3 regions of the Leuconostoc fallax genome follow, and region 1 is predicted to be linked to each of the others. Evidence: riboswitches for the same ligand, from Rfam matches in the RefSeq annotation. Region 1 holds a riboswitch; each other region holds the start of a gene.

What was found. A riboswitch is a leader RNA that binds a small molecule or an ion and turns the genes downstream of it on or off. The one in region 1 is predicted to bind thiamine pyrophosphate.
Region 2: linked by a shared signal. The riboswitch ahead of thiW (energy coupling factor transporter S component ThiW) and the one ahead of C5L23_RS04385 (ECF transporter S component) in region 1 are both predicted to bind thiamine pyrophosphate.
Region 3: linked by a shared signal. The riboswitch ahead of tenA (thiaminase II) and the one ahead of C5L23_RS04385 (ECF transporter S component) in region 1 are both predicted to bind thiamine pyrophosphate.

The regions. Positions count from the first base shown of each region.
Region 1 covers NZ_PUFI01000014.1:9,556-20,499, reverse strand. Annotated here, with positions in the region: gene C5L23_RS04405 (PD-(D/E)XK nuclease family protein) at 1-1,517, opposite strand, end outside; gene pheT (phenylalanine--tRNA ligase subunit beta) at 1,659-4,127, opposite strand; gene pheS (phenylalanine--tRNA ligase subunit alpha) at 4,129-5,178, opposite strand; T-box leader at 5,250-5,451, opposite strand; gene C5L23_RS04390 (winged helix-turn-helix transcriptional regulator) at 5,464-5,832, opposite strand; TPP riboswitch at 5,988-6,078, shown strand; gene C5L23_RS04385 (ECF transporter S component) at 6,188-6,751, shown strand; gene C5L23_RS04380 (ATP-binding cassette domain-containing protein) at 6,758-8,179, shown strand; gene C5L23_RS04375 (energy-coupling factor transporter transmembrane component T family protein) at 8,163-8,834, shown strand; gene C5L23_RS04370 (phosphoglycerate dehydrogenase) at 8,919-9,851, opposite strand; gene C5L23_RS04365 (nucleoside 2-deoxyribosyltransferase) at 9,851-10,291, opposite strand; gene C5L23_RS04360 (cytidine deaminase) at 10,357-10,752, opposite strand; gene pepF (oligoendopeptidase F) at 10,789-10,944, opposite strand, start outside.
Region 2 covers NZ_PUFI01000005.1:16,624-27,567, forward strand. Annotated here, with positions in the region: gene C5L23_RS00665 (hypothetical protein) at 1-174, shown strand, start outside; gene C5L23_RS00670 (HD domain-containing protein) at 227-871, opposite strand; gene C5L23_RS00675 (ATP-binding protein) at 1,001-2,224, shown strand; gene metG (methionine--tRNA ligase) at 2,362-4,476, shown strand; gene C5L23_RS00685 (DUF2000 domain-containing protein) at 4,747-5,154, shown strand; gene C5L23_RS00690 (helix-turn-helix transcriptional regulator) at 5,117-5,923, opposite strand; gene C5L23_RS00695 (MFS transporter) at 6,139-7,494, shown strand; TPP riboswitch at 7,563-7,660, shown strand; gene thiW (energy coupling factor transporter S component ThiW) at 7,938-8,462, shown strand; gene C5L23_RS00705 (hypothetical protein) at 8,743-9,042, shown strand; gene C5L23_RS00710 (hypothetical protein) at 9,075-9,329, shown strand; gene C5L23_RS00715 (bacteriocin secretion accessory protein) at 9,407-10,756, opposite strand; gene C5L23_RS00720 (peptide cleavage/export ABC transporter) at 10,774-10,944, opposite strand, start outside.
Region 3 covers NZ_PUFI01000014.1:355,335-366,278, reverse strand. Annotated here, with positions in the region: gene dnaG (DNA primase) at 1-1,634, opposite strand, end outside; gene C5L23_RS06035 (methylated-DNA--[protein]-cysteine S-methyltransferase) at 1,807-2,307, opposite strand; gene apf (aggregation-promoting factor) at 2,599-3,354, shown strand; gene C5L23_RS06025 (TspO/MBR family protein) at 3,404-3,883, opposite strand; gene C5L23_RS06020 (glycosyltransferase family protein) at 3,921-5,060, opposite strand; gene C5L23_RS06015 (energy-coupling factor transporter transmembrane component T family protein) at 5,265-5,933, opposite strand; gene C5L23_RS06010 (ATP-binding cassette domain-containing protein) at 5,930-7,330, opposite strand; gene C5L23_RS06005 (ECF transporter S component) at 7,372-7,953, opposite strand; TPP riboswitch at 8,069-8,156, opposite strand; TPP riboswitch at 8,295-8,395, shown strand; gene tenA (thiaminase II) at 8,477-9,187, shown strand; gene thiD (bifunctional hydroxymethylpyrimidine kinase/phosphomethylpyrimidine kinase) at 9,184-9,996, shown strand; gene thiE (thiamine phosphate synthase) at 9,986-10,633, shown strand; gene thiM (hydroxyethylthiazole kinase) at 10,630-10,944, shown strand, end outside.

The sequences.
Region 1 (10,944 bases):
TTTTTAATAATAGCGTCAAAACTATCAAAAATTTGTAGTACATATTGTCTCAATGCCTCTAAGCGCTGATTAATCTTACTATCCGTCTGAAACATTTCAGTTGCTTCTTCGTCTGCTGTTGTTGTAAATAAAGCAAAAGCGCTTTTTTTATCACGCCAAGTACTTTCATAAGGTTGATAAGCAAGTAAATAATTATCTAAATAAGCCACAATATCTAAAAACTCATCACGATCAATTAATATATTATCTTGAACCGGACGTAATAAACTCGTTTTTAGGATTGCTAACACATTTTGATATTGAAAACGTTGTTGTGATGGTAAAAGGAGGTTAAAAATCAGTTCAACCAATGGATGCGTCATCATATCTTGATCTAAGTCTAGGAAATAAGGTAAGTCAAACTGAGACATTACCGCCGGAATATCCGCTTGATAAGCGTTAAGGTCACGGGCTAATATGACAATATCGCGTAAATGCAAATGAGAAGAAGTAGCCAAAGATTGACGAATACGTCGTGCAACTTCCTGCAGTTCAACCATGGGATTTTCTGCAGTGAACATTTGTAAGGCAACATTATTATTTTTTGCAGTGAATGTCCGATATTCACCAATTGACTCCCACGCCTGCAATAACGTATTGCTCGTATTTGAGAGATGACGTGCTGTAGTGGCTGTTACAAGTTGCGTCGCTTGCCCTATTCGTTTAGCATAATATGTCAGTTCTTGTGCTAACTGCATTGGTTTAAAGAAAACATCGCCCTCTTTTTGTTGTCCCAGATATTGGGCATCCCCTAACAATGAAATTGTCACTGACCATTTTTGAATTAATGTTGTCACCACTTGATATTCTGCTGCTGTTAACCCATTAAAGCCTTCAAAATAGAAAGCAACATCTGTCAATGTGATATTTTGCATTTGTGAAGCAAAAAAAGATAATGTTTCCTGTGGTGTGATGAACTGTGCCCCAAGTTTTTCATCCAATGCATCGGCAACAACGGCCAAGTCTAGTAATTTCTGTTGTAATGTTTGCTTAACGAACGTTGAATCAGCCGTTTGTTGATCCAAAATATTAAGAATATCTTCTGGGGTAACGCGACTAGCTCTTAATTCGATTAATTGTTTAACAAGTGCATCCACAAAGCCACTTTTAGACTGCATTCTAGCAAATATTGGCAATTGTTGCGCTTTTTCTTGCAGTATTGACGAAACTATCATAAATAAGCCAGAAGATTGCACTGTTGTTGCTTGCTTCTCCGGCAAATTTTTACCTAAAGCCCATGCTAATCGTGTTAACGAATAGACTTGTAGTTGACTTTGTGCATAAACTTCTTGATTATCATAATGGTTTAATTGTGCAAATCGTTCTAAAACATTAACTTCACTATCAAATTTAATATGATTTGGCACAATGTAATATATCGTTAGCTTAGGATTTTCCTTCAGGCGTTGTTGAATATCTTGTAATAGCTCGCCGCGTAAATCTTGACGGCCATTCCCCATTAGAATTGTAAGCATCATTCGCCTCCTAAATATCGTTATGTTTATTATAAAAGAAAAGATACATTGGCACATGATACGTTCTTAAAAATCATTGGTCAATTTTAAGACAATATTAAAAATCTCTATACATCATGTATAGAGATCTAAATAAATTATAAATTAACGAATTTCAGCACCTAATCCGGATACTAGCGCTTGCTTCACTTTTTCAAAATCAGTATTAACATCTGTTTCAACCAAAGTTTCGTCATCGTCTTGATAAGTTAAGGTATAAGCTAATGAGCGCTTACCTTTTGACAAATTTTCTCCCGTATAAAGATCAAACAAGGTAACATCCACTAATTTACTGTAAGCTGTATCCCAAATAACCGACTCAATTGTCGCATTTGAAATGTTATCATCTACCAATAAAGCAATATCTCGTGATACTTGTGGGAAACGCGATATTTTCTGATATAAAATATCTTCATCAATATTTGAAAATACATGCTCTAAGTTCAATTCAAAGCCAAATACACGAGGTAACTTTTGTGCTTTTAATGTACTTGGATGAATCTGTCCCACAAATCCCAAATGAATATCGCCAGCATAAATATCTGCAGTCTGTCCAGGATGCATATCTGGATATTGGTCTGTTGCAACATAACGAATACTCTTTTCCGAGATACCAATTTCATCAAGATATTGGGCGACAATCCCCTTAATATCGTAGAAATCAACTGTTCTTTCAGCTTTTTCCTTTTGCCAATGACTCTCCGCTAATTCCCCAACTAGAACACCAGCCACATGTTCAACTTCCTGAGGCAATTCGTTTTCATTTTTAGCAAAGAAAACACGCCCCTGCTCATATAACGCAATATCATGAACGGAATGAGCGACATTGTAAGCCACATCATCCAAAAGGCCGGATAGAATATTTTGACGCGCCGTTGTACGATCGCTGCTCATTGGGTAAGATAGTGACACAGTTGGACGCTTTTGCGCCAAAGTAAACTTTTGAGCTTTCTCAGCGGTCGTTAACACATAAGAAATCGCTTGATTCAATCCAAGACTTTCAAAAATTTGACGTGTCGCACGCATTTTACGCTGACGGTGAGACAATTTCCCTAGTGTTGTTGGTCCTACTGGTAAAGTAACTGGTAGATTGTCATAGCCAAATAAACGTGCAACTTCTTCAATAAGATCAGCTTCTATACTGATATCTGGGCGACGAGCTGGCACAGTAACGATCAACGCCGTTCCATTATTTTCATAAGTAAATGCTAGGCGATCAAATATCGTTGCAATATCAGCTAATGTTAACTGTGTTCCCAGCAATTGATTCACCCGTTGTGATGTCAATTGAATTTTAATAATTGGTGGCTGCTTATCCACTGCCACAACACGTCCTTTAGCAACTTGACCTTGGGCTAACTGATCAACTAATGCTGCTGCATGGTCCAATGTATTGAAAGTATTATCTGAATTCACACCGCGTTCAAATCTTGATGATGCCTCTGAATGAAGATTATGACGGCGTGCTGTCGCACGAACCAATGTTGAATTAAATACAGCTGATTCTATTACAATATTTTTAGTATTGGCATCAACTTCAGATGACATACCACCCATCACACCAGCAAGCATCAAAGCGCGCTGATCATCAGCAATGACAATATCTTCTCCTGAACGCAAGTGACGTTCGTTACCATCAAGGGTTGTTAATATTTCATCTTCACCTGCACGGCGGACATGGAGCGTTTGCCCAGTCAGCTTATCCAAATCAAAAGCGTGAATTGGCTGTCCATACATCAACATCATGTAGTTCGTAATATCGACAATGTTATTAATTGGTCGCATACCAGCATTCCACAAGCGTTTTTGTAGCCACAGTGGACTATCTTGTACTGTCACATTATTCATCACACGCACGGCATACTTCGATACTAATGATGGCTCATCTATCACAACATTAATTTGGTCCGCGGCTAACGTCTCATACTCTATTAAATCGAAGTCTGGTTCAGTCACTGTAACATGGCGCATAGCACCAAATTCATAGGCTGTCCCAATCATCGATAACATATCTGCACGATTAGGCGTTAAATCTGTATCCACAACAATATCATGCATACCCAAAACTGCCAATGCGTCATCACCTGTCGAGACATCTTTTATATCTTCTGGGTTAAATACAAAAATACCGGCTTCAAAATCCTTTGGTGCAATTTTGGCGTCAAAACCGATTTCTTGTAAAGCAACTAGCATACCGTTGGACTCAATGCCACGTAGCTTTACCTGAGATAATTCGATTAATTCACCACTTTCATGATTGATAATATGTGCCCCAACTTGGGCCAAAATAACAAACTGTCCAACTGCTACATTAGGTGCACCAGTCACAACTTGAACCTGTTGTGATTGTCCAATATCAAGTTGCGTAATCACCATGTGGTCTGAATCAGGATGGGTTGCAATTGACATCACTTCAGCCACAATCAAGCCATCTTGCTTGTCCGCTAAGGTTTTATAGTCGTCAACTTCAACACTCGTACGTTCGATTTCTTCTACTAAATCGCTAATATCACTTTCTGTTACGGCTAATGGCTGATCTAAATACTCATTAAGCCACTCTAAATTGATTTTCATGTTAATTACCCTTTCGATTGAATTGTGAAATGAAGCGTACATCGTTTAAGTAGAATTGTCGAATATCATCTACACCGTATTTCAACATAGCAAAACGATCCGGTCCCAATCCAAAGGCAAAGGCTGAATACTTAGTACTATCCACACCATCCATCTTCAAAACGTTTGGATGTGTCATACCAGCACCTAGTACTTCAATCCATTCAATATCCTCTGGTCGCGTGTCAGGTGTTACTTCATTCCATGACACATCAACTTCAACACTCGGCTCAGTAAAAGGGAAATATGATGGGCGTAAACGAATTTGATGCTTTTCACCAAACAGTTCTTGAGCAATTGACAAGAGTGTTCCCTTTAAATCAGCCATTGTGATATTTTCACCGACAACCAATCCTTCAATTTGATGGAATTGATGTGAATGCGTCGCATCATCTGTATCACGACGATAAACCTTACCCGGGCTAATCATTTTGAGCGGTCCTTGGCTAAAATCATGCTTTTCTAAAACACGAGATTCAACGGGGGATGTTTGCGTGCGCATTAATATTTCCGGTGTAATATAAAATGTATCTTGCATATCACGTGCTGGATGATCTTTTGGCAAATTCAAACGCTCAAAATTATAATGATCCGTCTCAATTTCGGGTGCATCTACGGTATCATCAACGACTTTAAAACCAAGGCCAATAAAATGATCTTCGATTTCATCAATAATCTGTTGCAAAACATGCGGTTGCCCGACGCGACGTGTACTACCAGGTAATGTGACATCTAATTTTTCAGTTGCTAATTGCTGATTTAGTGTAATAGCCTCTTGCTGTGCTTTTTTTTCGGCTAATAACTGCGTAATAACCTGTCGCACATGATTACCAACTTCACCAACCTTTGGCTTCTGTTCAGGGCTAACATCCTTCATCCCTTTGAGCAATGTTGTGAGTTGACCTTTTTTACCAAGAAAAGAAATTCTTAGCTTTTCTATGTCATTACCACTAGCATTAATATTTTCAATGGCAATTTTTTCTAATTGCTGTAATTCCTCTATTAGGTTCATTGCTTATCTCATCTTTCTAACATTCTAAAATGAATACCGACAAAAAACGTCCCATGTTTCCAATGATGAAAACATGGGACGTTATCTATCGTGGTACCACCCAACTTTTAACCGATAAATGATCGATTTCTTTCACATTCTTAACGCGAATAAACGTCTGGTGTTAACCAAATGACTCCTGGCTGAAATTCAGTAATCATTAGTGTGACTTTTCACCATATCATCACTCTCTGAAACTAATATCATACTTACTAGGCCAATCTTTGTCTCTTAATAACTAGTATATCATTTTTTAATTTCTTCGTCACCATGGCAATCATCCGTAACATGATTCCAATCATCTGACCATTCATGTATTGCTTTCATGATTGGCCGCATTGCTTCCCCACGTTCTGTCAGTTTATACTCAATAAGATTTGAATCATCATATGTAACACGATTGACCAGGTTGTCTGCTTCTAGTGCTTTTAGTCTCTCTACTAATACACGGTCTGAACAACCTGGAATTGCTCTAGAAATCTCCAAAAATCTTCTTGGCCCGCTGACAAGCAATGCCTCAATAATCATACCGTTCCATTTACGCCCCAATATTTCAAAGGTACATAAAAAATTACGACACAATAAATTTTCTGTGTGTTTCGCTAACTTCGCCATTGTATCCTTTTCCCTCATGAATTTGTTTATATCATAACATACACTAAATATGATACGACAAGTAAACGTTTCCATTCGCACAAATTTCTGTATTATATAAAATATAGCTAAGTATTGCAAATTTTAACAGCGCTTGATACACTTAAATCGTTGAATCAAACAAGCTGGGGTGCCGTTATGGCTGAGAAAATACCCATTGAACCTGATCTATTTTATGTTAGCGTAGGAAGCTTAGTTTGTTTACTCGTAAGATAAGTAGACAATACCCGGTACACTAACATGTGTGTCGGGTATTTTATATATCAAGAGACAAAGGCTCTTTGATTCTCCAATATTATAAATGGAGGTTTGTTTTATGCAAACTGTATCAGAAAGTAAGCACACTTGGAGCTTACGAGACGTTATTTTTCTAGCGATTATCGCAATATTCTTTGGTGTGATTTATCAACTTTGGAGCTTTGCCTACTACGCAATAGCCGCAACACCATTAAAACCATATGCTAATGATTTAACTATTGGTGTTTGGTTAATGGCCGGTCCATTAGCTGGTGTCTTGTTAAAAAGAATCGGTGCCACTGTTATTGCTGAAATTTTAGCTGCGGCTGTTGAAATGATGCTATTTTCAAGTTGGGGTGCTGCTAATTTGATTGCTGGTTTTGTACAAGGTATTGGTAACGAACTTGGATTTGCGATGACTGGTTATAAGAATTGGTCAAAACTTGGATTGCTGCTATCTAGTATTATGGCAACAATTGTGACATTTGGCTGGGATTGGTTTCAAAGTGGTTACAGTGCTTATCATTTTGGCATGATTGTGACATTATTCATTATTCGTTTCATTTCGATTGGTTTCTTTGCTGGAATTCTTGTGTATTGGATCAGTCAGCTTGTTGCCAAAACGAATCTATTAAAGCACTAAATCATTATGACAACATTAGCTGTTAATCATCTAAGCTTTGCTTATGAATCCAATCAACCGAATATTTTAAATGATATCACGCTATCTCCAAAACCCAGTACCTTCAATCTCCTCATTGGTCCCTCTGGTAGCGGTAAATCAACATTACTAAAAAGTATGGCTGGTCTGTATCCTAAATATGGTGGCTATGTTACCGGCGGCACAATATTATTAAATAACCATGATATTAGTACCTTAGCACCCTTTGAACGCGCTAAACGTGTGGCATTACTTTTCCAAAACCCTAGCCGTCAGTTTGCGATGCGTACAGTTAAGGAGCAGTTAATTTTTGCTCTTGAAAATATCCAGATGCCAGTAAATGAAATTACACCACGTGTGAATCAAGTCATTGCTACTTTACGCTTAGAGCCATTACTCGAGCGTGATTTAATCACACTTTCCGGTGGTGAACAACAACGCGTAGCATTAGCTACTGTTCTTGCTTTGGATAGTGACATTATTTTGTTAGATGAGCCCTTTGCTAACGTTGATGCTACATCTCGATTAGCCATCCTAAAAGACCTGCATGAATTGCAAAAAAATGAGGGTAAAACAATTTTTATATCTGATCATGATTGGACAGGTTATCATGACATTGTCGATCACTTGTTTGAATTGGATATTGCAACCAAAAATATTGCTGAAATTGATAAACATCATTTACTGCAAGTTGAGACAGCATCATCAATTCATCATCATTTCAACGATACTTATCGTTTGAGCTGGCAACAATTAGCGCTATCTGTCGGTCAACATCAATTGTTGCAGGCAAATGATTTTGCTTTGCCACTGAACCGTTTAGGTTTACTATCAGGCGATAATGGGGTTGGTAAATCAACTTTATTTAACGCTTTAGCACACCAAATAAAATATGACGGTCACATTTATTTTGACCACCAACCCACTAAAAAAATTAAAATTAAGAAATGGGCAAAGCAATTGGGCTTGGTATTTCAAAAGAGTACCGATCAATTTGTCGCCCTTACTGTATCTGATGAAATCAAAATCTCTCAGCGACACAGTTTAGCACCCCATTATTGGAACGATGAACGTATTCAAACTGCAATTGAGGCATTGAATTTAGCGCATGTCACGCAACAAGTAAGTTATCAGCTGTCTGGTGGTCAACAAAAGAAATTACAGGTTCTCGTTATGTTAATTATGGCGCAACCTGTTTTATTATTTGATGAACCTTTGGCAGGCCTAGATATGACTTCCTTAACTGTTGTATTACAACTCATCAAAAAAACCATGGCTGATTTAGAATTGAGTGTATTAATGATTTCACATCAACGGCTTGGTGTAACACCGTTCATAGACTATGAAATCCATTTGAGTGACACGAAATTAACATTATTAGGGGGACAGCAAGATGTCCAAACAACTTAATGCAAGTATTCTAGTTATTATCATGATTGGTGTTGGTCTCCAATTAACATTTGCTAAAAGTGTTATTCTCAATATCATTATTACTTGGATTGGTCTAGGTTATTTAATCTACTGTCGGGTATCATTTAAAATGTTAGCAACCATGTTGTTAGTAGCTTTCCCTCTATCACTTGGTACTTGGTGGTCATTTGTCGCCTTTGGTGTTGCTGATGTTTGGCACAATGCTTGGATATATAGTACCCGTCTATATGCTTATTTATGTTTAGGAGCTGCTGTTACCTTAACCGTCAATGTTAAACAACTATTATTAAGCCTTTCACAACATTTACATCTATCAGCAACATTTGCTTATGGCTTACTGGCTGCTTTTAATCTATCACCACGCGTCAGGCGTCAAGTCAAAACAATCCGATATGCTGCCCAATTACGTGGTGTTACTTATCATCTCTGGCAACCACAATTATATTTCAAATCCGTATTAGCAGCACTGCAATGGTCAGGTGATCTCGCAGAGGCAATGACCTCTCATGGGTTTTCTGAAGGATTTTCACGTTCGACAACCTATCATGATGATTTACCTAAGTGGCAATGGGGCCTCGCTATACTTTGTATTTTAACTTTTGGTATTGTAGCTTTTATAATTAAGCCTTGGTAAGCGGCCACTATTTAATATATGCTAAAAATTGAATGACATGCATCAATGCAAAATAAAAAACGTTTAAGTTTAACTTAAACGTTTTTAGTTTACTTGTGATCGGACTTCTTTCCCAGTTAAAAGACGAACAATTTCTTCAGCTGCGTAAAGACCAACATTTTCATGTGCTTCTTTTGAATTGGCTGCAATATGTGGTGTGACAAAAACATTAGGCAATTGCAATAATTCGCTATCAGCTGGTAATGGTTCTTGTACCGTAACATCTAGACCCGCACCGGCTATTTTATGAGCCTTTAGCGCCTCAATTAATGCAGGTTCATCAATAACAGATCCACGGGCAATATTAACTAACACAGTGTTTGATTTCATTTGATCAAAAGCATCTTGATTAACCATACCAACAGTATTAGCAGTTGCTGGCAATGCCAACACAATAAAATCAGCCTGTTGATAAATTTCATCTAATGATGCCATACGCCCATTAGGCACATCACGATCACGTCTAGCATACGCTAAAATATTCACATTAAATCCTGACAACAATTGGGCAATTGTTTGCCCAATATTTCCAAAGCCAATAATGCCAACAGTTTTACTTGTAATTTCTTGTCCACGATATTGTGCTAGAAAATCATTATCTGCTTGTCCGATCATCTTTTGATGATATTGATAGAATAATCTACCTGCCATTAGCATATGCATTACTGCCGTTTCAGCTACTGACACAGCATTAGCGCCCGGTGCATTAGTTACCGTCACACCATATTTTGTTGCATCATCCAAATTAACATTGTCATAGCCAACACCAAAACGCGCAATAATTTTTAAATTAGGTAATTTTTGAATGATTTTTTCATCTATTTTGTGCATCATCACAATAATGCCATAAAGATCTTTACCATATTGTGTAAAGTCTTCATCAGTGTCTTGACTATTGATAACAACTTCAAAATGAGCGCCTTCAAGATAATCAATTACTTTTTGAGAAATACCATTAAATACTAGAATTTTTTTCATTAGAATAATTCTCCTGTAAATGCATGAGTAGGTGTTGTATGAAAATCATAAGTCACAAGATGCTTAGCATCAGTAAAATATGCTGTGAGCGATTCTGAAAGCATGAGATTAACTGGGAATTGTAACTCGTTCAATACAATAATCGGCTTTTGTTGTACCCAGGCCATCCCCTGTTCAAATGCAGTACCGGAGTCTGCATCGTTATCACGATAATCAATGATAGATAGTAGTATATCTGCATTCGTCACATTTTGTGTATCTCGCTTAAAGACTTCGGCTGCCCACTTTGATGTGAACTGCTCATGTTCTGTTTCTTGATGAAGTCGTGGTGAGTAATAATCTGTCACTGTAGGATTAGCATCCAAGGCTGCTTCCACACGTTTAACGCGATCAATTTGCTCATCACTAAAGAAAGGTGCCGCTAAATAAATTTGTGCCATACTTTCTACCCCTAATATCTATTAAAAAATGTTAAGCCTAACATGACTATCAAACAATTTTAGTATTATGTCAGACTATCAAAAGCACCAGGCATCAATTGAGAAATATCTGTTTGAACAGTTTTGCCTGCCGTATTAGTTAACCAGATTGGCATATCAGGCTTAAAAAATTCCACCATAACTTGACGACAAGCACCACAAGGAGCGATGGGTTCGTTCGTTTCACCAATGATGACCAATGCATCAAACTCCCGTTCCCCTGAAGCTATTGCTGTAAAAATTGCTGTACGTTCTGCACAATTGGTTAAACCAAAAGATATATTTTCAATATTTACACCTGTATAGATTGTGCCACTTGAAGATTTTAGCGCTGCTCCCACTGGAAAATGTGAATAAGGAACATATGCATGCTTTAATGTTTGCCTAGCTTTTTCCAATAAATCGTGTGGTGGTTCCAACATAAAAAATCCTCCTCAGGCTTCTAAATCATCCTGTCATTATTGTAGCAATAATCGCTCTAATTCATTTAATCTTTGTTCAAAAATATTAAACGCTTGATTGAGATAATCTTTCTGACTCATATCTACACCGGCGACTTTCATAACGTCTAAAGGATACTTCGAACTTCCTGATTTTAAGAATTGTTTATACGC
Region 2 (10,944 bases), on a different contig from region 1:
GGTAAATCTAATGACGAATTGTATGATATGTTTGAAGATCAATATGTTGATGCATATGAAAATGAATTAGAACGTAAGCACGGCGAGTCACAAGATGATGCAATTGAGAAATTATTGGATCAAGGTGTAGCCAATCTGAACTTTAACGAACGGATTACTGCTGCTAAGCAATAAAATCAAAATAAAAAGGTAAGATACATTGTATCTTACCTTTTTTATTTTGGCTTTATTTTTTTAATTGCCATTCATCTTCGAATTGATGTACGAAATCTAACATAAATTGATGACGCCCAGCCCCAATTTTTTTAGCTGTATCGGTGTTGAGATAATCTTTAAGTAGAAAGAGTTTTTCATAAAAATGATTAATGGCAGTAGAACTTCCCTTTCGATATTCTTTTTTGTCCATGTGATGACGTGGCTTGATGTTAGGATCATAAAGTGCATGATGTGCATGAACACCATATTCAATTGTTCGAGCGACTGCAATAGCACCAATAGCTTCTAATCGATCCGCATCCTGAACAATTTGTCCATTAATATCTAATGGAGCAGCACCATCTAGTGATTTAGACCAAGACATATTGTCAATGATATAGAAAATAGCAGTCTGTTGTGCCTTCGTTACATCAATACTATTAAGAAAATCAGCTACACGTTGTTTGGCTGCGACAACATCACTGAATAATTTATCATCATAGGTATCATGTAATAGCGCTGCAGCGCGTACGATAAAAGGATCAGCACTTGGCTCATGTTCTAAAATTGTATTAGATAAAGCTAGAACGCGCTCAATATGGTCAGTGCCATGTCCTGTTTCATCATTACCCAAAACTTGCTGCATGAATTGCTGAATTTGATCTAATTGTGTCATTTTCCCCTCCAAACTGTTAACCTTATGGTATCAAAACACCTTAGAATATGCTACGTGAAAGAATAAATTACATGCCAATTTTGAGTGTGTCTATATTGATAAGATAAAAAATGTTAGGAGAAAGTTAAAGTGATTATTGATAATTTTGCAAAAAATACTATTGCCAACGAGCAGGTCGACCTTGATGCTAATGCACTGTTAGCACATCATTTATTAATCACTGGTGCTACTGGTAGTGGTAAATCAACATCTCTACTAAAATTGGTAGAAAGTCTACAATCAAAACAACAGGCAACCATCATACTTGATCCAACAGGCGAGTATCATGATTTAGCGCATTCAGTGCAGTATAAGTTAGGGCAAAATGCTAATTTAGATTTTAGTCATTTTTCGGCAAAAGAAATTGCGGATTTGTTAGGTGATGCTAAAGGGACTTTAGTCAAGCAAATTGACGCTGCTATGACATCACTTAAAATACAAAAGAACGTCATCCAACAACCGGGATTGTACCAAAAAGTTAATCAATCACAAGAAGTATTTCAACAACAACAGACGGCTTTAAAAATGTTTGGAACAGATTATGATGCTAACCTGTTGCTTGATCAAGTTATTCAGGAATTTGTTGTGCCGTTGAGTGATGATCGAGCGGATTATAGCTTATTAGGACAAGTACTCGATTATCATAACATCAAAGCGCATTGGTTGACTTTGTTGGCAATGAAACAAGCATTGCAATCACCAAATTTACAGTATATTTTCAATAGGCATGATCATCATGTGGCGAAACAAACACAGACAGACTTGTTTTACATTTTAAAATTATTTTCTGAACATCAAGGCCAATTAACGTTGGTCATTGATATTAGTGCGTTAATGGTACAAGGCTCACAAAGCCGCTTAGTTTTATCTATTTTATTAAGACATCTTTTAGTGTTAAGAGCGACAAGTGCATATCGTTTTCCCATCACACTTTTTTTGGATGAATCCCATCGCTTTATCCCGGCAGAGCATGAAAATCTGACGGAATCTGGTTTATTTAAGTTGATTCGGGAAGGCAGAAAGTATGGTTTATACGTTGCATTGTCGACACAATCGCCACTTGACTTACCAGCCCAATTGCGGGGACAATTTGGTAGCATATTAATTCACCAGTTGAATGATTCAGAGGAACTCAATTGTTTGGTAACGCCAAAAGTTGACGATTTATTACAATATCAAAGATTGCAGCCGGGACAATGTATGTTGCAGTTAAATGGGAAACACGATATGTTACATGTCAATATTATGCAACCCAAGGCTTATCATGCGACAGCTTCACCGCTTTTCAAAAAACAGTATACGTATGAGAATTAAGTAGCTGCCTGCTCATTTATACACATTTGATTGGGAGATGTTATCTATACAAAGCAGCGGCGGCGGTATCAAAATAGCTTAAAATTCGCTATAATAAATTTATATTACCTCATACGGTAAAAGGAAAGAGGACTCATATGTCAGAACCAAATAATGTCTTATTTAACACTGGAAATCTAACAGATAGTGCTGTTATTTATGATAAGTTTTCTAAGGCAGAGCAACAATTTGCAAAGCGTGAAGATAATACATTTTATATTACAACACCAATTTATTACCCATCAGGGAAATTACAGTTAGGCAATACCTATACCACGGTTTTGGCTGATGCTGCAGCGCGCTATCATCGCCTGTTAGGTCAAGATGTTTATTTTTTGACTGGGACTGATGAACATGGGCTCAAAATCCAACAAAAAGCACAAGCAGCTGGACAATCTGAAATTCAATATTTGGATGGTATGGCGAAACAAATTAAAGAATTATGGTCATTAATGGATATTTCATATGATCAATTTATTCGAACAACTGAACCACAGCATGAAGCAGCAGTTCAGAATATTTTTAAACAATTGCTAGATCAAGGTGATATTTATAAAGGCGAATACGAGGGATGGTATTCAGTATCTGACGAAGAATACTTTACGGAATCACAATTAGCCGAAGTGTATCATGATGATAATGGTAAGGTAATTGGCGGTAAAGCACCATCAGGACACGAAGTTGAGCTAGTCAAAGAAGAAGCTTACTTCTTTAAGATGAGTAAGTATGCTGACTGGTTATTGGACTACTATAAATTGCATCCTAATTTTATTCAGCCTGAGGCACGAATGAATGAAATGATCAGTAACTTTATAGCGCCTGGCTTGGAAGATCTTGCCATGACAAGAACCAGTTTTGATTGGGGTGTTAAGGTACCTGGTGATGAAAAGCATGTCATTTATGTGTGGATCGATGCCTTGGCCAACTATATTACTGCCTTGGGTTATGGTAGTGCTGATGATACATTATTCCAACGCTATTGGCCAGCTAATGCACAATTAGTTGGTAAAGAAATTGTGCGTTTCCATACGATTTATTGGCCAATTATTTTACATGCACTAGGCTTACCACTACCAAAATCAGTGATTGGGCACGGTTGGTTAGTGATGAAAGACGGTAAAATGTCTAAATCAAAGGGTAACGTTATTTACCCTGAAGTATTAGAACAACGTTATGGTCTTGATGCAGTACGTTACTATCTATTACGAGCAATGCCATTTGGTAATGATGGTGTCTTTACACCTGAGGACTTTGTGAGTCGTGTTAATTTTGATTTGGCAAACGACCTTGGTAATTTACTTAATCGGACAATTGCCATGATTAATAAGTACGAAGAGGGCATTATTCCAAAGTTAGCAACCGGTAAAACGTCATTTGATGAAGATTTAATTCGGATTATTAACGAAAGTATGGTAACGTATCATCAGCATTTCAACAAATTACGGACAGCAGATGCTTTGGAGTCAATATGGACGATTATTCGTCGTGCCAATAAATATATTGATGAAACACAACCTTGGGTTTTGGCAAAAGATGAAGCGCGTGCAGATGAGTTGTCAAGTGTCATGGCACATTTGGCGGCTTCGCTAAGAGTTACTGCTGTACTATTGCAACCTGTACTGACACAAGCACCTGCCAAAATATTTGAACAACTTGGATTAGATTATCCCAAAGAGGGTGTGCGTATTGCTAATCTATCTTTTGGTGGCTTACCAACAGGTGGAAAAGTTGTGAAGAAGGGACAACCAATCTTCCCACGTCAAAATTTTGAAGAGGAAGTAACCTTTATTGCAGGTTTGGTTTCTAAAGATACTAAAGGTAAGGGACGTGCAGCTAAAGAAGAAGCCAAACAAAAAGCACAAACCGAAGCAGTAGTAGAAAAAGCACCAATTGCTTATGATGATTTTGACAAGGTACAAATTCTTGCAGCTAAAATCACAGCTGGTGAAATTGTGGCAAAATCAGAAAAACTTCTTAAGTTTACATTGGATGATGGTTCTGGTAAACCAAGACAAATCCTTTCAGGTATTCGTAAATGGTATCCAGAGCCAACAGCTCTGATCGGAAAAACGGTGGCTATCGTTGCTAATATGAAACCACGCAAAATGGCAGGTGAGATGAGTGAAGGTATGATTCTCTCTGCTGAAAAGAATGGTAAAGTAACAGTGACCATTTTGCCAGATAGTATTGAGGCAGGATCAGGTATCGAATAATTGTTAATTGAAAAAGCCAAAAACCATATATATGGTTTTTGGCTTTTTATTGACCATTTTTATTTAAAGAGTTGGATGTGCGATATAGTTCAAGTCAGTAATCATCGATTAAATGCCTTACTGAGTGAGATTGATATATTAGCGCACGATGATATAAAAAGATAAGTCGGTTAGTTTACTTTTTTGTTAAAATAATAGCAATTTTATACAATTTAAAAGTTTAAAATCAGTGTTTAATGGTTAATATACTAAGCTAAAGGAGTTGATGTGATGTCAACAAAATGTGTTTTGATTATAGACCCTGAATTACCTTTAGGGATTATTGCTAATACGGGAGCTATTCTTGGTGCCGCTTTAGGTAAGCTGCATCCTGAAATTAATGGGGATGATATAGTGAGTCAAGAAGGCATCCTTTTTCCAGGCATTGTAAATATTCCCATCCCAGTCTTAAAAAGTAATGCCGAAAAAATTGCAGGAATTCATTCAGAGGCATCGAATACTGACAATATTTCTGTTATTGCTTTTACAGATTGTGCCCAAACGGCCCAAAATTATGTTGAATACACTGAAAGCATTCAGAAAGTGCAAACACAAGATATTCAATTTTTAGGTATTTGTTTATATGGTGACAAAAAGAAGGTTAATCATTTTGCTGGTGATTTACCACTTTTACGTTAAGTTGTGTTTGGTAATGTTTGGGTGTAATACCTGTATATTGTTTAAATAATTTATTGAAATGACTTTCATCGTAAAAACCATTTTGAGTAGCTATAGCCGCCATTGATTGTGAATTAGCGTTTAGCAGTTGTTTTTGTGCATGATTAATTCGACAATTCACCAAATATTTATTTGGCGAAATATGATAGTACTTTTTGAAGAGACGAGTAAAATGAAATTGTGTCATACCAACTGTATGGGCAAGATATGGCATGCTTAGTGGTGAGGCATAGTTAGTTTTGATATAACTTTTGGCTTCTGTTAAGCGTGGGTCGACTTGATGCGGTATTGTATGATCTACGACATTATTTAATGTATGATGCTGTAAAAAAGTTGTTAATTGATTCAATTCGGCATGTTGTGTTGCTTGTGAGCCTGAGGCTAAGCGATGCAATATGTTTTTTAATTGCTGGCTTTGCATTGTTGTGAGTTTAATTGCCATTGGATGTGTCGCAGACTGCATTAATTTTGGCTCAAGAAAAAGCATTTGGTATTGCCAATGTAACGGGTCAATTGGTTGACACCAATGGACATATTGTGCAGGGATAACAACGAGTGTATTTGGACCAAGTTGCCGGATACTATCAACATGGGCTAGACAATGCCCCTTTTCAATAAAACCAATTGAAATTGTATCGTGAAATTGAAATCGTGGTGTTTGCAAGGTAAACTGACAAAATTTATGAATCATATCGTGTCTATTATGCACTTTGGTATATGTGATGCTCATACATGCTCCCTGTCTTATCCATATCATGCCAATATCGCTTCTTAATCAGCGTAAGGAATTTCAGTATAGTTCACAAATAGGGATAAGGTCAACTGCAATTTTAGCGGGAAAGGTGTATCATCTCGGTGTTGTAAGCGCATACATATAGTGGTAGGCTAAAAGCGTAGAGAGAATATGTCTAACAGGGACATATTATATTGAAAGGATGGCATGACATGTTGAATTTCTTAAAGCCTTTACCGTCAGCACCTAAAATTGAAGGACATAAGGTAGAGTCTGAGTACAAAAGACGTCAACTAGGTGTTTTAGTGGCGACGTGTTTTAGTTATATTGGATATTATATTATTCGTCTGATATTTACAACGGAACAGGTCCCTCTAATGAAGGCATATGGTTTTACTTTAGGTCAGGTAGGATTTATACTATCGACGTTTGGTATCGGCTATGGTGTGGCTAAGTTATTTATGGGCGCTTTAGTGGATAAATCTAATACTGAACGGTTCTTGGCTTTTGGTTTATACTTATCTTGTTTCTTTAACTTACTGATAGGTTTTACACAGAATTATTATGTTATTTTATTTCTAATGTTATTTATAGCAGTAACACAAGCTATGGGGGCACCGGCGTGTCAGCGACAAATTAGTTTGTGGTTTTCCAAAAAGCATCGAGGTACTGCCTTTTCAATTTGGGCTTCAGCTCATAATGCAGGGGCGTTCTTCTGTGTGGCATCAGTGCAATTAGCAACGTTCTTATTTTCGGGTTCGTTGACAGCAGTATTCGTCACAGCTTCAGTTTTTTCAGCTATTATTGCAACAGCTATGTTACTGATTAATACGGATCGCCCTGAATCAGCTGGATTACCGAATATTGCAGAGTACTCTGGTTATGAAGAGGTTGATGAAGACGGACAGCCAACGGCTACATCACTGACTGATAAATCTTTTGGTACAATTTTTGTCCAAGATATTTTAACCAATAAAGTTGTGTGGGCAGTGACACTGACATCAATGATGATATACATTGTTCGTTATGGCATTATGAGTTGGATTCCTAGTTATTTACCTACTAAAGGATTTAGTGTTGAATGGGCAAAGTGGTTTATTGGTATCTTTGAGTTATCAGCAGTTCCTGGTGTTATTTTGATGGGGGCATTATCCGACTTGATTAAAGGTCGCCGGTCATTAGTATGTTTAATTTGTAGTATTGGTATGGCTGGTTGTTTGGTTGCTTACTTTACAAGTAGTAATCATTTGGTCATAACTATTATGTTGTTTGTTTTGGGTAGCTTGATTTATGCACCGCTTGCACTTGTTGGTTTAATGGTTAATGAAGCTGTGCCAAATTACGCGGTTGGGTTGTCGACTGGTTTTATGGGCTTCTTCCAATATGTTTTCGGAGAAACTATGGCTACGGCATTAATTGGTAATTTAGTTGATAAATTCGGTTGGAGTGCTGAATCTATCGTAATTTATATTGCATCATTTATTGCTATTCTTTTATTAATCTATCTTGTGTTTAAGGAACGCCGCATTCTAAAAATGGAGTCCATTTTAAACAAGCAAGCCTCATGATGTGTGGCAATCAATGGTTAATAGTATTATGCGGTATATTTTGGTATACTAGATGCAATAATTGAATATTTATTTACTAGGGGAGCTATTATAGCTGAGACACAATCGTGGACCCTTCGAACCTGATCTAGGTGATACTAGCGTAGGAAAGTAACTCATAATACGTATGCTATACGCTGTTTAGTCACTTTTGTGTGCTAAATGGCGTTTTTTATTTTAAGGAGGCGATGTCATAAAGATGAGAAAGCGTCTGCTTTCAGCTTAAGGTAAGGGAGCACTTAACTTGAGTCATCTCAAATATTTTGCGAGGGAACCCGATTTTTATCATGCGGGGTGAGAGGTGATACGTTTATCACGACCGACACGATCTAAAAGGATCGTTAGCAAATTCAGGAGAGCAGGAGAGCAGGAGAGAAAGGACGTTCAAAGAACGTAAAATTATCATGCACAAAAATATAAATACATCGGCCCAACGCATTAAAAAGATGGTTGTGGCCGCATTACTTTCAGGGTTGAGTTATGCACTATCGACAATGATTATTTTTCCAAACATGGCACCATTTCAACATTTTGTTGATGTTATTGCAGCAATATTATTAGGGCCATGGTACGCAACGTTGTCTGGCTTAATAACGGGAGTGGCACGTATGAGTTTTGAAGCTCGTCCGGCAACCAGTGTCGTCAGTATTTTAGTAGCACCGGCCTTAGCGGCATGGCTATATCGCTTAACAGGTAAAATATGGGGTGCTGTCCTTGGCGAAATAGTGGGCGTTGGTGTGATTGGCGCACTGTTATCTTACCCTGTTATGAAGTATATTTATGGTCTGGATTTAAAGCATTTTTATTACTATATGCCGTTCTTTATTCCTTCTGTTGTTGTTGGTTCAATATTAGGTGGGCTCATGATGTATACTTTCAAAAAGTCTGGTCAACTGAAGAGATGGCAAAAATTATTAAACCATCAATAGTAGCACTATCTTAATTATTTTTTACGGATAGGTAAGTGAAGATGTAAGTGAAATAGTGCCGGTTGAAAATAGATATTATGTGTTAGTCATTAATTTAAATAACGATCATTATGATCGTTATTTTTTGTGACCATTTTTCTCGAATGATCCTAATTATGCAATAAGTTAAGCAATAGCCCAAAAGCCCGTTCTTTCAAGGCTTATCACGTGTATTGTGATTGTAAAAGGTGTATTCTGTGTGTAGATTATGTAGTTTACTGAGAGAAACAAAGGAGTTTGCATGGACAAAATTTTTAATGTTGATGGTTACGAGTTTGCAATGGTACATAAGGTATTTGGACAAGATATTTTTACGGCTACAGTTACTGATACGGAAGCGGTAGTGAACTGGATTGGTTGTAAAAAGTTTAATATGGATGACCATGTGGATTATGTTAGTAAATATGAAATGAGAGATCATATTAAACGCACCATTAATCGCGAGGTTTCAACATGGTTTATTAAACAAAAGAACCCCAATAAGTTACCGCCTTTTGATGGCATTATTATTAATAGAGCAGGTAAAGCCAATCGACTTTAATTTTGTAATAAAAAATGTGGAGGAGGGAAGTAATGCATCATAAAACTGATCTTAGTCGCTTGGTAGGGAAGCAATTTAAAGTAACTGATGCCAGTGGTTATCGATTTATAGCAGTGATTGAAGATATTGAGAAAGCCAAATCATTAATATCGTTGCCTGGTTTTGAAGATAATGCAGCAATGGCGCTAGATAATATCATTATGACAGTAAAATCTAATGCCAGAATTGAGAATCATCTACATGTTGGAACCTATGATACATTACCGGGTATTAGATTTATTATTTAAGTAGTAAAAGACGTCACTTCTTTAGGAGTGACGTCTTTTAGTTTTTATAGCTAACCAGCCTAAGAGAATAAGAATGACTACGCATGCAACAATATATTTTTGATATAAGAAAGCCAAGTATGTTTTCCTGTAATGACACTAATAGTACCAACTTGACCATAATAGATTGTTTGATAATCTTTGGCATTAAGATCTAAATTAGCGCTTACTTGGTAAAAGTTACCTTGCTTTGTTGCGACTGGATGAGCCGTAATATTGGCTATTTTACCAGTGATTGTTAAAGGCTTACTATTTTTTTGTGTTAAATGATAACGAATTGTTTGTCCCTCTGATATTGCTGAAATATCATTTGTTGAAATATAAAAATTAACGATAAGATCAGGGTGTTGTCTAATATTAGGGTATATTTGCGCAATATTGGTACCTTGAGGAATATTATCTAACTTAGTTTTATCAACTAATAACTTAACGGTACCAGATTCACTTGCGACAATTGCATTTTTATTGTTTATTTGTGTTGCATTGTACTGAATTCTCAGCTGTTTAATTTCTTGATTAATAGCTTTGAGTTCTTTTGTAATTGATGCTAATTGTTGAGATTTGAGTTCGGTTATTTTGTCTTTTAGTATATCTGATTTCTGGTGTTCAGAAGTGATGCCAGCATACTGTGTACGGTAATTAGTGATAGTATCATTTAACTGTTCAATTTGCTGCTTAATATTAGATACTGTTTCTTTTTTTACTTTATCCATTTGGACTGCGGATAAGCCCTGTATCTGATTTTGATAATTAGAAAAAATAGTGTAGTAATCGTTTTTAGATGATAATGTTGTATTATTTATGATGGCGTTGAGTAAAGCTTGATATTGATTTAAAGCAATATTCTTCTTTGCTAAGGCGTCTGATACAATGCCTTTTTGCTGGGTAGCGTTATTTTGATTTTCCACTTGTTGCTGAAAATCAGCTGTTACACTGCGGCACTGGGCGAGATAACTTTGGTAGGCAGATGAACAGCCATAATGATCGTCACTTAGAAATAAATTTTTATTTTGATTGATACTATCTTGATAGCATGTTAATGCTTGCGCGTGTTCTTGTAAATCTTGGAGAGATGATGATTGTAATTTTAAATTGGTGTCAGTTTCGATATTTTGATATTGTACGAGTAACTCACCAGCACGTACATCTTTCTTGGTGAGTAATTCGTTTTTAATAATAGGATTATTGCTTGTTGATTGTATAGTTTTTAATATTTTATGTGGTGCTATTTCACCAGTGCTTTTAACCACGATTTCTTTGTGAGTGAAACAAGCTATTAAAATTAAAATCGTGAGTAACATGAGTGTTGGAAAAATAATGAGTGTTGTGAAATTTTGATATCGTTTGTTATAAAATTCCGAACTTTCTAAGAGCTTTTGGTTGAACATAGATAAACCTTTCGCTGTTAACCCTTCACAAGATGATAATATTGCGCTTTATTATGCATGAGGTGCGTGTGATTACCATCTTCAGTAATCATGCCGTTTTCAAGAAAAATCACACGGTGTGCTTTTTCGGCAATAGTCAGTCGGTGTGCAATAAAAATAATTGTTTTGTCTTTAAGTGATAGCAAATT
Region 3 (10,944 bases), 350 kb from region 1:
GCCATTAATTTTTGATTCAACTCTGGTTTTTGAATAAAATCCATAAATTGCGCTAAATCAAATTGTGCTGGATGCTGGTTATGATAAATGTCAACCAGCATCATTAATAACTGATAATCGGAATGAATGAAAGCGAAACCCTCTGTCTGTTTAACATAAGCTAATACTGATGGTGACTTGATCATGGCCATGATCAATGCCCGTTCAGCCTGCTCAACTCTTGTAATACTGTGATTAACATCAACCGTTTCAAAAGAACTTTTGGCCTGTTCAACATCATTTTGTGTGCCATTAGAACGTTTGGGATGTGTTACTGATGTCTGCGTTACAATTTGTGCTAATTGCGCTTGTAATGCACTTTGAGACGTATTAAATTCATTAGCTAATCGTTTAATTTGAATATCTTGTTCGACGGGTGTTGCTTCTGCGATAATCGTCAATGCGTCGTTGATAAAACTCAGATATTGCGATTGATTACTCAAATTTTTTCCGAAACGCGCATTCTCGATTAGAAATTCTACTGGTGTTTGAACACTCTGTTGCAACGCCCGTTTTAAGTTATCAACACCACGTTGAGTTCTCATTTCATCCGGGTCCAAATTATCAGGTAACAGGACAATGCCCATTTTGATTTTTGGTGCATATTGACGAATTAAATGAATACTACGCTTGGCTGCGCGTTGCCCCGGTTCATCACCATCATAGACGAGCATGACTTGTTTTGCATACCGACTAACCAGTTGAATATGTTCTTTGGTCAATGCTGTACCCATTGTTGCCACACCAGACAATGTATCTGCCATATGCGCTGCAATGACATCCATAAAACCTTCGAATATGAATACCGTACTCGTCTGTCTAATGGTTGCTTTTGCTAAATCAAAATTATAGAGCAGTTTTGATTTATTAAAAAATGGGCTTTCAGGGCTGTTCATATACTTGATCTGATCATCAGGTCTAAGAGAACGACCAGAAAAGCCAACAACCTGTCCACGATCGTTTTTGATGGGCCATACAATTCTACCCGAAAAACGGTCTCGCAACTTACCATCAGAATTATTTTCAATAAAAAGCTCTGACTGACTTAACACATTGCTTGATATACCCTTATCTTGAGCATATTGCAATAAAACATTGTCTTCCGGTACAAAGCCAATACCAAAAGTCTGAATAATATCATCAGATAATTGACGCTTATTATGAAGATAAGCCAGTGCCTTTTCACCAGATGTTGTATTTAACAAGATATGTTGGTACATTTTTTGCGCATCAACATATAACTGATAAATTTGCTGCGTCGTGCCGTCTGTTTGATGGGTTACATTAGAGGCCATTTGTTGGCTGACAGTCATACCAACAGACTCAGCCAACGACAATACAGTTTCAGGAAAGCTCAACCCCTCTTTTTCCATAACAAATGAAAAAACCGAACCCGAACGACCACACGAAAAACAATTATATACTTGCTTCGTTTCATCGACAAAAAGTGATGGATGATGATCATCATGAAATGGACAAGAACCATTATACTGCTTGCCACGTTTAACTAATTCAGTATATTGACCAATAACATCTATAATATTAACTTTTTGGCGAACTTCGTCAACAAAAGATTGCGGAATTTTACCTGCCACAAAGACCACCTTTCAATAACAAAAGTCGCAAACGAGCAGTCTGCGACTAAATACTAACAAATATAATTTTAGCTGTTTAACCGCTTTTTGTCAAGTCTCGGTTAACGCTATAAATGTTATGATATCAAGCTTTTACATCGTTTATAATACTCAAGTACCGATATTATGTTAACTAAACAATCGCTTTTTCCATCATTAATAATTGCCGTTTAAGATCTTTTCCTGCTCTATATTGTCCAATATCCCCATTTTGACGAATAATGCGATGGCACGGCACAACGAATAATACTGGATTTTTTGCAACAGCTGTTGCCACTGCTCGGACAGCGCTGGGATAGCCGACTTTTTGAGCCAATTGGCTGTAGCTCCATGTTTGTCCCCGCTTAATTGTTAATAGCGTTTGCCAAACTGCTCTTTGTAGGTCAGTACCACTATGAAAAGTAATGTGTTGACTAATTGGTGATTCTTCACCATTAAAGTATGCTTGTAAATATTGTGCAGCACCCACCGTCCGCATGTTATCTTCTATTAAATGTGCATCAGGAATATACTGATGTATTTCTGACAGGCCATGATTTGGAGAACCCACAAAGCTCAAACTCAACTGACCATCGACGGCCAAGTAATAAGTCATATCATTGATAGTATATTGATCATAATAAAGTATTACCATATTCTCACCTCGGTTTTTCCAACTAATATAGATAAAATTAAGATAAAATTGTATTTTCTTCTATTATATAATCAATCAATCTACTAATTATATGTTAGTAGTATGTATAATATTACAAATTGTCATCTCACTGACTTAAAAATAGTAATCAATTTAAGAATATATCACGCGCTTAACATTAATCCATTTTTGTCCTTGTTTAAAAAAAGTGAAGTAATATCACTGTAATCGCTAAGGTTCAGAATAGTATTCGTAACATTGTTATTGATATACACAAACGGAGGAAACAAATTGACTACTATCGCTACTAACTTTACTAAAGCTATTCTAGGAACAGCCGCAGCTGCAGGATTACTTATTGCAGGCGGTAGCGCAGCATCTGCTGACTCAAACTATACAATTAAATCTGGCGACACATTAAACAAGATTGCCGTCGCAACTTACGGTGATGCACAAGCTTCAGCTGGTGTATCTGCTATCGCTAAGGCAAATAACATTACCAATGTCAACTCAATCTTTGTTGGTAAAACATTGGTAATCCCTAGCCTTTCAGGTAATACAACGACAACACAAACACAAGCACCTGCTGTTAAGCAAGCTGCTTCAACTCAACAAGCTGCTTCAACTCAACAAGCTGCTTCAACTCAACAAACTGCACCAACTCAACAAACTGCTTCAACTCAACAAACTGCTTCAACTCAACAAGCCGCATCAACTCAACAAACTGCTTCAACTCAACAAGCCGCATCAACTCAACAAACTGCTTCAACCAAACAAGCTACGTCTACAGAAGAAACAGCATCAAGCTCAAGTTCTGTTTCAGGTAGCGATGCTTCAGCCAAAGCGTGGATTGCTAATAAGGAATCAACAAATTCTTATAGCGCCCGTAATGGCCAATATATTGGTAAATACCAATTGAGTTCATCATACTTAAATGGTGATTATTCTGCAGCCAACCAAGAAAAGGTTGCGGACAGCTACGTTAGTGATCGTTATGGTTCATGGTCAAATGCCAAGAGCTTCTGGTTAGCTAATGGTTGGTATTAATATTATATAATCCAAGTATAAAAAGGTCGGACTTAATGTCCGACCTTTTTTAATTGAGTATAGCAGTACCAATCGTCAAGTACGTTGCAAATAGCAACCATAACATATATGGCACTAGTAAGTATCCAGCGTAGCGGTGAATACGATAGGCATATTTCAGAGTGAACATAACCAGCACATCTAAACCTATAATTACCAGTAGTCCCCACCAAAAAGCATTTCCGCCAAAGAAAATAATACTCCAAATAAAATTAACAGCTAATTGAACAACAAACAAGCCAATAAAGCGATTTTGATAACGCTTATTTTTTTGTCGCAATGCAATAAAGAAAGCTGTAGCCATCATAAAGTAAAGTAATGGCCAAACAATACCAAAAACATATGAAGGTGGTGATAACACCGGTTGGGTTAAATGATTATACTTAGTTGCAATGTCACCTGCTAACAATCCAGATAACCAACCAATACCTTCTACAACTAATACAATAATAATAAACTGTACAGTTGCAAGTACCTTGTTATTTTTCATAATGACTGTCTACTTTCTCAATGAACCAATGACAATCTCACAGATTAGCCAATACAGCGATAAAATCATCAATTGTTTTTTGCCATGTGATACGTTGCAAATAGTTTCTAGCATCCTGTGTCATTTTTTGCAAACGACGACTTGGTGACGCTATAGCCTTTTCGATAGCTACAGAAAGTTGATATTCATCCAAGTGCGTTGATATATAAGTGTCTTTAGACATAAACCATGGTCCGGAACCTTCAGCAAAGTCAATAACAGGCAATCCAGCACTCATCATCTCAAATGTTACTAATGAGAAGTTTGTCATAGATGGTGCAATACCAAAATCGTTGTCTCGGTAAAGTTGCAATAACTGTGAATGATTCAACTTCCCTAAATTACGACCATTAATGAATTGGTATTGACTGTCTGACCCAAAATAAGAAATTTCTAATTCAATTCCTTTCTTTTTTAGCAGTCGTTGGCTATTATTCAATACCATTTGAATGTAAATGGGCGCTCGTCTTGGGCTCACCCACTTTGTGTAAACTGCCAACTTAATTTTTTTCTTATCTAAATATTGACTAAAATCGCGTTCTTGGAAAGGATATGTTGAGCTATCAACAGGGAAATTAATGCTTTCAAGTGGACTATTAACCACACAATTTTTTTCGATCAAATCAGCACACCATGGACCTAAACTCACCATATGTAAGCCAAGTTCATACGTTTTTTTGGCTAATTGATAACGATCACCATAGGCATAAAAGTAAGGTTCATAATCTTGAACAAAATACATTTTATACCCTTTGAAATTTTTAATCACATAAGCGGATTCCCATAATGTTGCAATCCAAATATCAGATTGATGTCGTTCTAAATCATTAATACCTAAACAAGTCCCTTGATATCCAGGGCAATTAAACGCTGCGTTCTCTTCCATTTCTTCAACAGGCTGTTCAACATAACTTAAATAATAGACTTGGTAACCTTGCTTACTCAACGCTGTTCCAAGATGCAACATCGTTGTCTGTCCACCGTCAAAAGCAATAATACCCGTCGTGACAAACGTCACCGATTGATACTGCTTTTTTGTATTTTGAATCACTGGATCTGAATTAAAATAAGGCATAATATCATCATAAACATGAATATCACCTTGCGGCACATCGACTACCTTTTTTTTATCAGACATTTGTTCTCCCTTCACTACAATCATCCTATATCATTTATAAGTTTCCTTGTTTTTATCTTAACTCTATTTAAGTCAAATAACAAAAGAGACGATTTCAGCCACTTAAACCATATAAAAAAGACTAATAAATCCTAATTATTCAAGGATATTCATTAGTCTTTTTATGAGTATTATCATATTTTAATCTCATTTAAAGAGACTTAATTACCACAACTTAATCACAAACAGACAAATTTGTAGCGCTATCATAATAAATAAAATAATTAGCCAGCCCGCTATTTTTGTCGGTAATAATTGATAATAGCTCCTTGATTCTCCTTCTTCAAAACCATGTGATGTCATAGCCATAGCTAGATTATTAGACCATACTAAAGCTTGGCTAATCGCCTTAAAGTACAAAATTGGTGACCAAAAACTGAGCACTTGTCCTCGCATTAATGCTACTGCTCGCGTTGTTTTAACAGCCGTAATAACTTTAGGAATGAAATTAAAAGCTCCAAGAATACCATAAACAAAGGTAGCTGACATTTTAGCATTTTGTTCCAACGCTCTCAATAGTTTATATAGCACCATCGTTTCCATAAAGGCTGCACCCATAAAAATATAAGCCCACACACGCGTTGTCATGACTAAAGCAAAATGTAAACGATCAGCGCTATCACCTCTACCGAAAAAATAGAAAGATGTAAATGATCCCAAGGCTGGTAAAATCGACATCATGGTCAAACGAACTAATGTCTTAATTGGACATTTTACCAGAATCAAAATCATAATACTGATCACAATTAGCGCCATATTCACGACGACGGAATGTGTAAAAGCAATTTCAACGGAGATGAGCAGAACTAATAACAACTTCTGTGATTCATTCATGAGGCTACCTGCTGACAATAGTGCAAACCATTTTTATCAAAATGCACGTGATAATCAATATAAGGTAACAGATTATGCGTTTGATGTGAAATCATGATAATGCTCTGATGTAATAATGCAGTTGTGTATTGTAATAATGACATTAATACATGAATAGAATGCTCATCTAGACCTGCTAATGGCTCATCCATTAATAAAGTTTCTGGTGCAATAATCATCATAATTAAGATTTGTAATTTTTTTTGCTGACCACCTGATAACTCATAGACTGAATGATGAGATAATCCAATTAAATTTAATTTTTCGACTGCATCGGCTATCACTTCAGCTGTCCAGTAATCACTACGATGGCTATGTTGTTGTGCTTGTTCGATTTCCTCGGCAACAGTAATATTTAGAAACTGTTGGCTCGCATTTTGAAACACCATTCCAACTCGTCTTGCATGATGTTTTAATTTGATACGATGCAGTGGAACGTCTTGATAGGTTAAATCACCAGAATATGCCTGTAATTTAGCCATTGCCCGTAATAAACTTGATTTACCAATACCATTTGGTCCAGTAATCAATGTTATTTTACCCTTTGGCCATACTAAATCCGTATTTTCGAGTATCCTTTGATTGCCATTACTTAAACCCATATGTTGCATTTGAAAAATATTTTGATTAAATGGTGCATTATCTACACGATTCTGTTGCTGCGTTGACTTAAAAAAATCACCCCATGCAGCATCAGCAACTCGTTCTAGTTGCTGATTTTCCATATGATATAAATGCGTGATGAGCGTATCATAATTACTTTTATCATGATCGGATACTAAAATGCCGTGTCCTTCGTCGACTAATTTTTTGAGTACCAACTGTAATTCTCGACGATGTATCGGGTCAACTGCCGCAAATGGTTCATCTAATAAAATTATTTCAGCACCTAATGCTAATGTTTCAGCAAGTGCAACTTTTTGTAATTCACCACCCGATAACTGTGACAACTGGCGGTGCTGCAATGACGCTATACCAACCGATTGAAGCGCTTGATCAATTCGTTTATCTATTTCTTCTGCAGCTAACGACAAATTTTCGAGTGCAAAAATCATTTCATCTCTAACATTGTCCATCGCAAACTGCTGTTCAGGATGTTGAAATAATATAGCGATTTGTGGCGCGCGTTGATTCGCTTTTATCGAGTGAACAGCAAGACCATCTAATGTCACTGCACTACTTAACACCCCGCCGTATTTTGGATACAGACCGGCAAGTGCCATCATTAAAGTCGATTTCCCACATCCCGAAGGGCCAACTAACAAAGCAAATTGCTTACTCTCCAGCTCAAAATCAACGTCCTTCAAAATAATTTGATTGTCATATTGAATACTTAGCTGATGTGTTTCTAATTTCATACCTACAGTCAACTTTCTTTAATCACATTCAATACCAACGTTCACTTCAACAATTTTGACTTTTCTAATAAGCGAACAATCCAGTAAACTAATACGCCTGCAAAAAAGCCAACTGAAATCCAACGCACAATAAACAAACCAATTAACATACCTATATTCAATTGTAGGTAGCCATCATGAAACAATGACCAAAAAAAGGTTACGGCAGTTCCCGTTAATGTTGATAAAATCAATCCTAATTTCCAACTTTTATAACCCGTTAATGTAAAACCAAGTTCCGAACCAATCCCTTGAATAAATCCTGAAATAATTGTCGCAACACCCCAATAGCCACCCAATAAAGCTTCACCAGTGGCTGCTAATATTTCACCAATCAAGCCAGCACCTACTCTTTTAAGTAAGTAACTCGCTAATGGCGCAGCCATCATCCATGGCCCGATTGTAATAGCAATTGCATAGGGATGTAGTCCCATTGGGACTAACACCGCATCTAGCGCTGCATAAATCGGATCCATAATAAAATAAATGACACCGAATCCAATCCCGATTAAAGCCATCAAAATGACTTCTCTAAGTGACCATTTGTACGCCCTTGATGTTTGTACTGCTTCTGAATTTTCCATAATCTCCTACTCCTCCTAGAGAAAGAGGTCCTTATGTATCAATAAATTGCCCGATGACTAAATCAACGTAAAAAGCCATCTATTGCAAAAGAAAAATGCAACAGACGGCACTAAAAACCAATCTAGCTTATCTTCCTTCGCAGGTATTAACCTACAGGTTCAATGGGTATTATCTCAACCTTACGGTACCCCAGATAAATAATTTAACTACGACGTTAGTATAAGTTATCCTTTTTCCTAAATCAAGAACTTTTTTATCCTTCCATTCAAAATCGTTCAGAAAAGTATTTGCAATAAATGATGAAGTTATGCTATGCTAACGTCATTAAAAATAATAATATGCTGTCCACTAGGGGTGCCATTTTGGCTGAGATGATGTAAAGTCAATCCCTTTGAACCTGATCTAGTCAATACTAGCGTAGGAAAGTGGTATTCTGATAAAAGATACCTTTTTTTACTTAGATTTCACCTAGGTAAAGAAGGTTTTTTATTTGTATTCTACTAGTGGCAGCTAGGAGGATTTATGTTTTCAGATGAACTAAAACTAGCAGCAGCGCCTATTATGGCGGAAATTCACAAACATCCATTTGTACAAGGTATTACAAATGGGCACGTCGACAAAGCGGCACTTATTTTTTATGTACAGCAAGATTATCAGTACTTAAGTGAATTCATTAAAATTTATGCTAATGCTATTACAAAACTAACCGATCGTAATGAAATGACCTTTTTTGCCAATTCAATTGATTTTATTTTGAATAGTGAAATACATCCCCATCATGTCTTTTGCGATGTGGCAGGTGTTCAGTACGAAGATTTACAACACGCTACCCCAGCACCCAAAGCCTATTTATATGAATCACATATGTATCGAGCAGCTGACACGGGTTCTCTCATGAATATTCTGGCTGCCTTTCTGCCTTGCCCTTGGACTTACGGTGAAATCGCCCGTCAACAAGTTGCTCAAAACGCTAACACTGATGATAATCCATTTAAAAGTTGGATTGATTTTTATGCCGGTACGGAAAATGACGCTGATGAATCCTTATCAAAACGGGTCTTTAGCTGGATCGACCGCCTCGCTTCAGAAGCAACATCTGAGCAAAGAACTCAGGCAAAACAATTTTTCCTAAAGAGTTGTGAACTAGAGTGGCAATTCTGGGAACAGGCTTTCTATCAACAAGATTGGCATTTTAAATCAATCATTAGTCAACCCGAGGCACAACAATCATGAAACAATATCCTCAAGCGCTAACGATTGCCGGCACCGATTCGGGTGGTGGTGCTGGTATTCAAGCTGATATTAAAACAATGCAAGCTTGCCATGTATTTAGTACTAATGTGGTTGTTGCGGTTACCGCTCAAAACACGCTGGACGTGCAAAAAGCCTTTGCACTCCCCACCGATATGGTGGATGCGCAGTTCGCCTCTATCTATGAGGATTTTGATATTAAAGCGGCCAAAACCGGTATGCTAGCTGATGCTGAACACGTTGCCTGTGTTGTGCAAAATATTAAAAAATATCATATACAACCACTAATTGTTGATCCTGTCATGGTTGCCAAGGGCGGTACACGTTTATTATCTAAAGATGCTATAGATTCTGTCATTCATGATCTCATTCCCTTAGCGACTATTGTGACACCTAATCTTCCTGAAGCAGAAGCCATTACTAATATGACAATCAAAAATCATGAAGATACACGTACTGCAGCTAAAAAAATTGCTAGTATGGGGGCTAAAAACGTCATCATCAAAGGTGGCCATCAAGACAGTGATATTATTTCTGACTATGTACTACTATCAGACGGGACTGACTTTTGGATGGCAAGTCCAAAGGTTGACACAATTCGAACACATGGTACAGGCGACACTTTATCTTCAGCCATTGCTAGCGCGCTGGCTAAAGGCGATACCATCCCATCAGCAATTCGTTTTGGGAAGTCTTTTATCGAAACAATCATTCAACAAGATATTATTGTTGGCCATGGACACGGACCATTAAATCATTGGAAAATGGCAGGTACCCCAAATGAAATTTAATAAGGCTATTTTAGATATGTATTTAGTTGCTGGAACACAAAACGTTCATGGTAATATTGATTCTTTTTTATCCCAATTAGAAGCAGCTTGCCGTCACGGCATTACAGCATTTCAGTACCGTGAAAAAGGTCCTAGCGCTTTATCTGGTACAAGAAAACTTGAAATCGGACGCTTAGCACATGATATCACTCAGAAATACCATGTTCCTTTTATTGTTGATGACGATATTGAACTCGCCAATCAATTAAACGCAGATGGTCTTCATGTCGGGCAAAACGATACTGATATTTCACAAGTTTTGCAAGATGCGCATAACATGTTTGTTGGTTTATCCATCAACACAAAAGATGAATTACATGATGCTCAAAAGGTGTCTGGTATTGCCTACCTAGGTATCGGTCCTATTTTTTCCACCCAAAGTAAACGCGATGCAGCACCAGCAATCGGAACACAAAATCTCCACCAACTATCCCAAGCAACAGATTTACCAACGGTAGCAATTGGCGGTATTAATGAACATAATGTTCAATCAGTAAGACAGGCACCAGTTGATGGCGTTGCAGTCATTTCAGCAATCATGAATAGTAGCAATGTTGCAGCAACCATATATCAGTTAAAAGGAAAATCATTATTATGACACTGACCATCGAAAAAATCAGAACCACTAATCCTATCATCCTTAATGTTGCTAATATGGTAACACCTCAACACGTTGCTGATGCCATTAATTTTATTGGGGGTTCGCCCATCATGTTCACAGATCCTCGTGAAGCTGGCGATCTTACCGGTATTTCTAACGCTTTAGTTCTTAATCTAGGTTCCACAAATCCTGAAGCATTCAAGAGTGTCATCAGCAGTGGCCGGGAAGCAAATAAAAAGGACATCCCAGTGGTTGTCGATCCTGTTGCTATTGGTGCTTCCAAAATAAGAGATACTAATTTTAAATTA